Linked DNA regions of Nisaea sediminum. The main gene of each other region encodes a partner of the protein of the gene in region 2 in a complex. Links are inferred from orthologs where the notes say so. Each region holds a gene or a part of one and is shown on either strand. Other genes may lie near its edges.

Region 1 (4,163 bases), on a different replicon or contig from region 2:
CAAGATGCTGCGCGCCTCGCTGAAGAGTTTCGGCGGGGCCGAGTTCCTCGAAGCCGCCGCGATCGATCCGACGGCGCGGCCGGAAACGCTTTCCGTAGAGCAGTTCTGCGCCCTCGCGCGGGCAGCCGCACGAAAGTAGGCTTCCAAACGAAACGGGGCGGCTCACGCCGCCCCGCTCTCTCAAAACATCGCTTGGTCCCTCAGGACGGAATCAGCCGGTTCCACCAGCCGCCACGGCGCGGTTTGTCCTCGCTCGGCTTGTCGTCGACATTGACCACAGTCGCGCCCGCGCTTTCCGCGGGGCTGACCGGGGCCGGCTCCTCGACCTTGTCCGCACCGCTGCCGGACGATACCGGTTGCGGCGCGCTTTCGGCGGCCACTGCGGCTTCCGGCGCAGCCTCCTCGGACGGAGCCGCAGGCTCGGTGGTGGCGGTTTCCGGTTCGGCCTTGGGTTCGGTCTTCTTCGCACGGCTGCGGCGGCGCGGTTTCGGAGCAGGCTCCTCTTCCTTCGTTTCCGCACTGTCGGTAGCGGCGCCCGCCTCTTCGGTGGCCGGAGCTTCAGCATCGGCCTCGGCCGCCTTCTTGCGACGGGTCCGCGGCTTGCGCTTGGGCTTCGTTTCTTCCGCCTGGGTCTCTTCAGGCTGCTCTTCCGGAGCCGGAGCCGCCTCGGCGGTCACTGTCTCTTCCGCAGGCGCCGCGCTTTCACCGGAGTCATCGTCGGTTGCCGCAGCCTGATCGGCCGGCTGCTCGGCGCCGTCCGCATTATCCTGCGCAGTCGCACCTTCCTCGCCATTGCCGCGCCGCGAGCGACGCCGTCCGCCGCGCTTGCCGCGCCGGCGGCGCTTCTTGGCGCCGTCTTCGTCCTCGCCGCCTGCGGGAGCGTTCTCACCGCCAGCGGCCTCAGCCGCGGCGTCTTCACCGGCCTCGGCTTCCTCGGAGACGCTGTCACCCTGGTCCTGCTGCTCCGAGGCGCGCTTGTCACCGCCACGGCGGCGGCGGCGGCGGGAACGCTTGGAACGACGCTCGTCGTCCCGCTCCTCGGAGACCTCGTCCTCGTCCTCGTCATCGTGGACAACCGGTGCGGCCGTGATCGGCGCCGCGAGGTCGAGCTTTTCGCTGGCCGGTTTCGGGATCATCCGCTCGATCCGCATGTCCGGCGGAATCAGACTTTCGTCGGCCTCGAGGAAGACCCGGAAGCCGTAGCGCTGCTCGATCGCCGCCAGCGCGTCCCGCTTCTTGTTCAGAATGTAGAAACCGACCTCGGACGGCACGAAGACCGCGATCTCGTTCGATTTCTGCTTGATGCCCTCTTCCTCGATCGCGCGCAGGACATGCAGCGCCGTCGAGTCCGTCGATCGGACGCGGCCGCTTCCGCTGCACTGCGAGCAAACCTGGGTCGAGGCCTCGAACACGCTCGGACGCAGCCGCTGACGCGACAATTCCATCAGACCGAAATGACTGATCCGGCCGAGCTGGATGCGCGCCCGGTCATTCTTCATCGCCTCTTTCATGCGACGTTCGACGGCGTGCTGGTTGCGCGACTCGTCCATGTCGATGAAGTCGATGACGACCAGGCCCGCCATATCGCGCAGCCGGAGCTGGCGGGCGACCTCGTCGGCGGCCTCGAGGTTGGTCTTGAGCGCCGTTTCCTCGATATTCCGCTCGCGCGTGGCGCGGCCCGAGTTGACGTCGATGGCGACCAGCGCCTCGGTCTGGTTCATCACCAGATAGCCGCCGGACTTCAGCTGCACGACCGGATTGTGGATCGCGTCGAGCTGGCCTTCGATCTGGTAACGGTGGAACAGCGGAACCGTCTGTTCCTTGTAGGGCTGCACCCGCTTGGCATGGCTCGGCACCAGCGTGCGCATGAAGTCCTTGGCGATCCGATAGCCGTCCTCGCCCTCGACCAGCACTTCGCCGATGTCGCTCGTATAGAGATCACGGATCGAACGCTTGATCAGGTTCGCTTCCTCGTGGATCAGGCACGGGGCCGACGAGGTCAGCGTCTTCTCGCGGATCTGGCTCCAGAGCCGGAGCAGATATTCGTAATCGCGCTTGATCTCGGTCTTGGTCCGCTGGCTGCCAGCCGTGCGAACGATGACCGCCATGCCTTCCGGCACGTCCAGCCCCTCGACCACCTGCTTCAGGCGCTTGCGGTCGGCGATATTGGTGATCTTACGGGACACCCCTCCGCCCCGCGCCGTGTTCGGCATCAGCACGCAATAGCGGCCGGCGAGCGAGAGATATGTCGTGAGGGCCGCACCCTTGTTGCCTCGCTCCTCCTTGACGACCTGAACCAGCATGATCTGACGCCGGGTCACGACTTCCTGGATCTTGTAGCGCCGGGAGAGGTTCTTGCGCGGACGGTCGTCCTCGGCATCGTCGGTATCGTCGCCGCCGACGCTTTCCGGCGGCGGTGCCGGCGGAGCGTCTTCGTCATCGTCGTCGCCGGCTGCGTCGACCGGCATGTCCGGAACCTCGACCGCACTCTCTTCGGACGGATCCTCGGCAGGCGCGCCACCCTCCCGCTCCTCGGCAAGCAGGGCTTCACGGTCCTCTACCGGGATCCGGTAATAATCGGGATGGATTTCGCTGAAGGCCAGAAAACCGTGACGGTTTCCACCGTATTCAACGAAGGCTGCCTGCAGCGAAGGCTCTACCCGGGTAACCCGGGCGAGATAGATGTTTCCCTTAAGCTGCTTGCGGGACTCCGTCTCGAAGTCGAAGTCTTCGACACGATTGCCACTGAGAAGGACCACCCGGGTCTCTTCCTCTTGGGTGGCATCGATCAACATGCGTTTTGACATTAAAAGGTGACTCCTGGGCCACGCGGGTCGCGCGCCGCATCGCGAGATTCACTCTCCCGACCGATATCGGCGCCGCGTTCGCGGGCATGTTCTGTGAGGGCGAAACGTGCTGGGGAGCAAGTGAGGCTCCGGCATCGCGTTTCCGTTCGGTGGTCGAGATCCCGACCGTCCGGCCCAGTCCGTCATCCTCGCGCCCGCCGTCACCCGGCAATGCCGCAACGCGGCACCGAGAAGGAACGGACAGATTTGAGCGAGTGTGGGTCACGGTCGGAACAGGTCCCGTTGTGTAGAATAAGGCGCAATCCCGCGCCAAAAGGGGAGCCTCATCGCCGCGTTTCCGAAGTGTTTGAGGCGGAAATCCGCGCTGACCGCAACGGTCCAGCACACGCGTAACATAGTCACTTTGTATTTTCGGAACAATCATTTCCTGCAGGCACGGCAAAATTCATGTGACGCTCAAAAACCATGCTGCAATTGTCTGATACACTGGGATATTATTGCAATCTCGATCATCCGCCGCTAAAAATAGTGGGAATTGCGGCATCGACGCTCCGCGGCAGCGACGCGTCAACCGGGTGTAGCTCGTGATACAACGCCTGTTCATCCTTCTGACGCTCCTGCTCGGTGCCCTTGCGGCGCCGCAGCACGCTATGGCCGTCGACGGAGCGGTACGGGACATCCGAATCGGCCAGCATCCGGACAAGATCCGCTTCGTGATGGATCTCTCGCAGGATCTGGATTTCACCGTCTTCAGCCTCGCCGACCCCTATCGCGTGGTGATCGATCTGCCGGAAGTCGATTTCGAGCCTGGCGCAAATCCCGATTCACGCCGTCCGGCGGAGATCAAAGGGTTCCGGTTCGGCCTGTTTCGCCCCGGAACCTCGCGGCTGGTGATCGACACGGCGAAGCCGTTCTCCGTCGCCTCCGCCTTCAGGCTGCCGGCCAAAGAGGGCTACGGACCCAGGATCGTGATCGATCTGAAGCCGACGACCCGGGCCGCCTTCCTTGAGGAGTCTCAGAAGTCGGTCGCCGCATTCCAGGCGAAGAGACAACCGCGACTCATGGCGCCGGAGCCTGCCGTGCCGCCGCTGCTGACACGGCCGCCGCGCTCGGTGAACGAGAAGATCATCGTCGCCATCGATGCGGGCCATGGCGGCGTCGATCCCGGCGCCATCGGCGTTTCCGGCATCTACGAGAAGGAAATCGTGCTGAACGCCGCTCGCGTGCTGAAGAGCGAGCTGGAGCGGACCGGACGCTACGAGGTGATTCTGACGCGCGACCGCGACGTCTTCCTGCAACTGCGCGAACGTATCGCCGTCGCCCGCCGCGAAGGCGCCGACCTGTTCCTCTCGCTGC
Region 2 (4,932 bases):
CCGGTCGAGCTCTCGCCGCGCGAGGTGCGGATCGATTTCTTCGATCTGGTCGAGATGCGCGGCGCCGACCGGGCGCTGTTCCGGGTCGGTTCCGGCAAGGGTGCCTACATGCGCAGCCTGGCGCGCGATATCGCCCGCGCAACGGGAACCCTCGGGCATATTTCGATGCTCCGGCGGCACCGGGTGGGCCCGTTCCTCGAAAAAGATGCGATTTCTCTGGATTCCTTGAAAGCTTTGGATCATAGTCCCGCCGCTTTCGAGCACCTATTGCCGGTGGAAACGGCGCTGGACGGCATCCCGGCGCTCACTCTGGCCGGTGCAGAGGCAAATAAGCTCAGATGCGGTCAGTCCGTCCCGGTCTTCCGGGCCATGGACCTTGACCGTTTCGGAGATCTCCGGGAAGGCGACCTGATGTACGCCGTTTCCGGGGGCAGTCCCGTGGCGATCGGACGGATCGACGGCGGCTGTATTTGTCCCATGCGCGTACTCAACCTTTGACCTAGGAGTATCCGATGTCGATTACGCAAGAGCGCAAGACCGAGCTCATCGGAAAGTTCGGCCGCGAAAAGGGCGACACCGGTTCGCCGGAAGTTCAGGTTGCGATCCTCACCGAGCGCATCGTGAACCTCACCGAACACCTGAAGACCCACAAGAAGGACTTTCACTCCCGCCGTGGGCTTCTGATCATGGTCGGCCAGCGCCGCCGCATGCTCGACTATCTGAAGTCGAAGAGCGTCGAGCGCTATCAGACCATCATCTCCGAACTGGGCCTGCGCCGCTAATCCGTGCCGCAGGACTAAGGAACAGGACCGCACCCGCCCCGCGATTGCCGTGGGGCGGTTTGCGTTTCTGCAGGGCTTCGATGGACAGCCGTTATCGGGCGCCGTGATTGGCATTTGACGCCCCCGGCGATCCATGCGATTGAAGGCCCGCTCAATAGAGGAAAAACCGAAGAACCGCACCGATATCGACACCGAGAAATATGAGCCGGGTGTCACCTCGTTCGAACTGTATTCGGTGACCGAGGGCCTCCCGGACCGTTCTCCCGCGCCAGACGAGGCGCTGCGTTTGAAGAACCGTCCCGGACAGCCCCATACCACACGAGACAGCATATTGACCGAGGCTCGGAACCGAGCGGTTCAGCTTTGAAGGAAAGCTGAATGTTTCAGATCTACAAAAAAGAAATCGACTGGGGCGGGCGCAAGCTGACGCTCGAAACCGGCAAGATCGCGCGCCAGGCCGACGGCGCCGTGATGGCGACGCTCGGTGAGACCACCGTGCTTTGCACCGCGGTCTACGCGCGCCAGCCGAAGCCGGGTGTCGACTTCTTCCCGCTGACCGTGAACTATCAGGAAAAGACCTTTGCCGCCGGCAAGATCCCTGGTGGTTTCTTCAAGCGCGAAGGCCGCCCGACCGAGAAGGAAGTGCTGACCTCGCGCCTCATCGACCGGCCGATCCGTCCGCTCTTCGTCAAGGGCTTCAAGAACGAGACGCAGGTCATCTGCACCGTTCTGTCGCATGACCTGGAGAACGATCCGGACGTCGTCGCCATGATCGGCGCCTCCGCCGCGCTGACCATTTCCGGCGTGCCGTTCCTCGGTCCGATCGCGGCCTGCCGCGTCGGCTACAAGGATGGTGAGTACATCCTTAACCCGCGCCAGAGCGACTTGCCGGACTCAGAGCTTGATCTGGTCCTCGCCGGCACCCAGGAAGGCGTGCTCATGGTCGAGTCCATGGCCTCCGAGCTGTCCGAAGAGGTGATGCTCGGCGCCGTGACCTTCGGCCACAAGGCGTTCCAGCCGGTGATCGACGCGATCATCGACCTCGCCGAAGCCTGCGCCAAGGAGCCGATGGATCTACCGGGCGAGAGCGAAGACGTCGCCCGCGTGCGCGATGCCCTGAAGGCGGCGATCGCCGCCGACATGACCGAGGCCTATGCCGAGCCGAACAAGACCCAGCGGCAGGTCAACGTTGCTGCGGTCCGCGAGAAGGGCATGGCCATTTTCGAGGATGACGCGGACAAAGACATCGCCAAGGGCCTGATGAAAGGCATCGAGGCCGACGTCGTCCGAGGCGCGATCCTGAAGACCGGCCAGCGGATCGACGGCCGCGACACCAAGACGGTGCGCCCGATCGTCTCCGAGGTCGGCATTCTGCCGCGTGCCCACGGCTCCGCGCTGTTCACCCGCGGCGAGACCCAGGCGCTGGCCGTCGCCACCCTCGGCACCGGCCAGGACGAGCAGATCATCGACGCGCTCGAAGGCGAATACCGCGAGCACTTCATGCTGCACTACAACTTCCCGCCCTACTCGGTCGGTGAAGCGGGCCGCATGGGCTCCCCGGGCCGGCGCGAAATCGGCCACGGCAAGCTCGCGTGGCGCGCCGTGCGGCCGTTGTTGCCGTCGAAGGAAGCTTTCCCCTACACCATCCGGGTCGTCTCCGAGGTCACCGAGTCCAACGGCTCCTCCTCGATGGCGACGGTCTGCGGCACCTCCCTGTCGCTGATGGATGCGGGCGTTCCGCTGAGCGCGCCGGTGGCCGGTATCGCCATGGGCCTGATCAAGGAAGGCGACGAGTTCGCGGTTCTCTCCGATATTCTCGGCGACGAGGATCATCTCGGCGACATGGACTTCAAGGTTGCCGGCACGGAGAAGGGTGTCACCTCCCTGCAGATGGACATCAAGATCACCTCGATCACCGAGGAGATCATGAAGATCGCGCTGGATCAGGCCCGGGACGGGCGCAAGCACATCCTCGGCGAAATGGCCAAGGCCCTGACGACCTCCCGCGAGGGCGTCTCCGAGAATGCGCCGCGTATCACCACCATCACGGTCCCGACCGACAAGATCCGCGAAATCATCGGCCCGGGCGGCAAGATGATCCGTGAGATCTGCGAGACCACCGGCGCCAAGATCGATATCGACGACGACGGTACGGTGAAGGTCGCGGCGGTCGACACCGCCTCCACCGAAGCGGCGCTCGAGCGGATCCGCTACATCGTCGCGGAGCCGGAGATCGGCGTGATCTACAACGGCAAGGTCGTGAAGACCGTCGATTTCGGCGCCTTCGTGAACTTCCTCGGCGCCAAGGACGGCCTCGTTCACATCAGCGAGCTGAAGAACGAGCGCGTCGGCAAGACCACCGACGTGGTCAATGTCGGCGACCAGGTGAAGGTCAAGGTCATCGGCTTCGACGACCGAGGCAAGGTCAAGCTGTCGATGAAGGTCGTCGACCAGGAGACCGGCGAAGACCTCTCCGAGAAGCCGGCCGAGGAATAAACACCATGGGCCTGCGGCTATCCCGTGTGATCGGACATCGCGGGGTGGCCGCTACGGCGCCCGAGAATACATTGACCGGCTTCCGCCTGGCGGCGGAGGCCGGTTTTTCATGGGTGGAGTTCGACGTCATGCTGAGCGCGGACGAGGTTCCGATGCTGCATCATGACGAGAAGCTGGGCCGCACCAACGACGGCCGCGGCCGGTTCTGCGCGCAGGACGCGGAGGCCCTCGGGCGCCTCGATGCGGGTGCCTGGTTCGCGCCGGACTTCGCCGGCGAGCGGATCCCGAGTTTCGCCGACGCGATCGCCTGCTGCCGTGCTCTCGGCCTTGCGATGAATGTCGAGATCAAGCCGGCCAAGGGCCACGCCATCCGGACCGCGGAAGTGGTCTCGGAGACGCTGAACGCGCTCTGCCCGGATCTGACGGACCGGATCGTGGTCTCGAGCTTCGAGCGGGAATGCCTGGAAGTGGCCAAAGAAAAAGCCCCGGATTTTCATCGGGGCTATCTCTGTGAGCGTCTGGCAGACGGGTGGCGGCAAGCCGCCGAAGATCTTGGATGCGTTTCGGTCCATCCGAACCATCGCCCGCTCACCGAGGCGGCTGTCGCCGCGATCCGGGATGCGGGCTTCAGAACCCTGACTTATACCGTGAACGATCCGCTGCGCGCCGCGACCTTGATCGCGTGGGGCGTGGACGCGGTCATCACCGACGAACCTTCCCTGGTGGCTGCGCTCGCCTGAGCCGCACGGCCGGCGTTCATCCGCGCCAGATCACGCCAGTATCCCAGCATGAAAACCCGCATCGCGGACGGAACCGAGCTGTCGCCACGGGTCCGGTCGATTTCGTTGATCAGCGCCTTGACGTCATAGCCGAGCCGCTTCGACACCATGTCGAACATGTCCCACTCCTCGGGATGCAGGCAGATGCTCGTCCGCCGGTTCTCCAGACGGAAGTGACGGCGCACCATGCGGCTCGCGTCGTTATCCCCGTCTTCCACCGTCTTCAGGGCCGAATTGAATATGTCTTTACCCTGTCCCGACGGTTTGAAGCTGTCTGCCATGAGGTGTCTCCAGTAAGTAGGGCATTCATGAGTGTCACTATTCCCAGAAAAATGGGAAAGCGCAAGCGTAAATTGTTTAGGCTACGCGTCTAGCGTGCTGATTTTGCATACCTATGTACACAAAATGAATCTAACATATTGTTTTTATGGGATAAAAATTATTCAGTCTGTTTCGTGTGATTTTCAGCCCTGGCAAAAAATTCCCAAAAAAATGGAAATTGCATTCCCAGAAAAATGGGAATAGACTTTCAGTATGGGTCGGTACAAGAAAGCGATATCTCAACTCGAAGCGGAGCTGCGGCACCGCTGCCACCGCTATTACCTCGAGTCGGGAATACGGAAGTACAAGTTCGCCTCGGCGGCAGGGATTTCCGATACTCTTCTGAAAGATATCGACAGCCCGGAATTCGAGGCGTCGCTGAAGACCCTTCAGCGGCTCGACGAGGTCATCCCGGAGGATTGGGAGCCTGCGAGCGACGACGCGAACGAGAAGCTGATCGTCCCCGCAAAGAACGATCCGGTCATCGGATACAAGATCTGGGAAAGCGACCTCAGCCGCAGCCGGAAGATCTATGTGCGCGATGAGATGCTGCA

The links.
Region 1: the proteins of pnp (region 2) and IG122_RS20535 are in contact, whole or in part, in a cryo-EM structure (PDB 9QH0), measured with the Escherichia coli proteins. The link is inferred for Nisaea sediminum from one-to-one orthologs.

The regions. Positions count from the first base shown.
Region 1 is NZ_JACZCQ010000011.1:63,885-68,047, forward strand. What follows is about bases 1-3,149. They hold IG122_RS20535 (Rne/Rng family ribonuclease), read right to left. Parts: upstream 2,808-3,149; coding sequence 201-2,807; downstream 1-200. Other genes in these bases: rsmA (16S rRNA (adenine(1518)-N(6)/adenine(1519)-N(6))-dimethyltransferase RsmA), read left to right, coding at 1-139. Outside these bases: IG122_RS20540 (N-acetylmuramoyl-L-alanine amidase), read left to right, coding at 3,392-4,163. UniProt on the Escherichia coli protein: Endoribonuclease that plays a central role in RNA processing and decay. Required for the maturation of 5S and 16S rRNAs and the majority of tRNAs. Also involved in the degradation of most mRNAs.
Region 2 is NZ_JACZCQ010000006.1:550,822-555,753, reverse strand. What follows is about bases 816-3,719. They hold pnp (polyribonucleotide nucleotidyltransferase), read left to right. Parts: upstream 816-1,160; coding sequence 1,161-3,278; downstream 3,279-3,719. Other genes in these bases: ugpQ (glycerophosphodiester phosphodiesterase), read left to right, coding at 3,284-3,719. Outside these bases: tRNA pseudouridine(55) synthase TruB, read left to right, coding at 1-498; rpsO (30S ribosomal protein S15), read left to right, coding at 513-782; more of ugpQ, read left to right, coding at 3,720-4,018; IG122_RS14640 (ribbon-helix-helix domain-containing protein), read right to left, coding at 3,919-4,338; IG122_RS14635 (hypothetical protein), read left to right, coding at 4,592-4,932. UniProt on the Escherichia coli protein: Involved in mRNA degradation. Catalyzes the phosphorolysis of single-stranded polyribonucleotides processively in the 3'- to 5'-direction. Also involved, along with RNase II, in tRNA processing.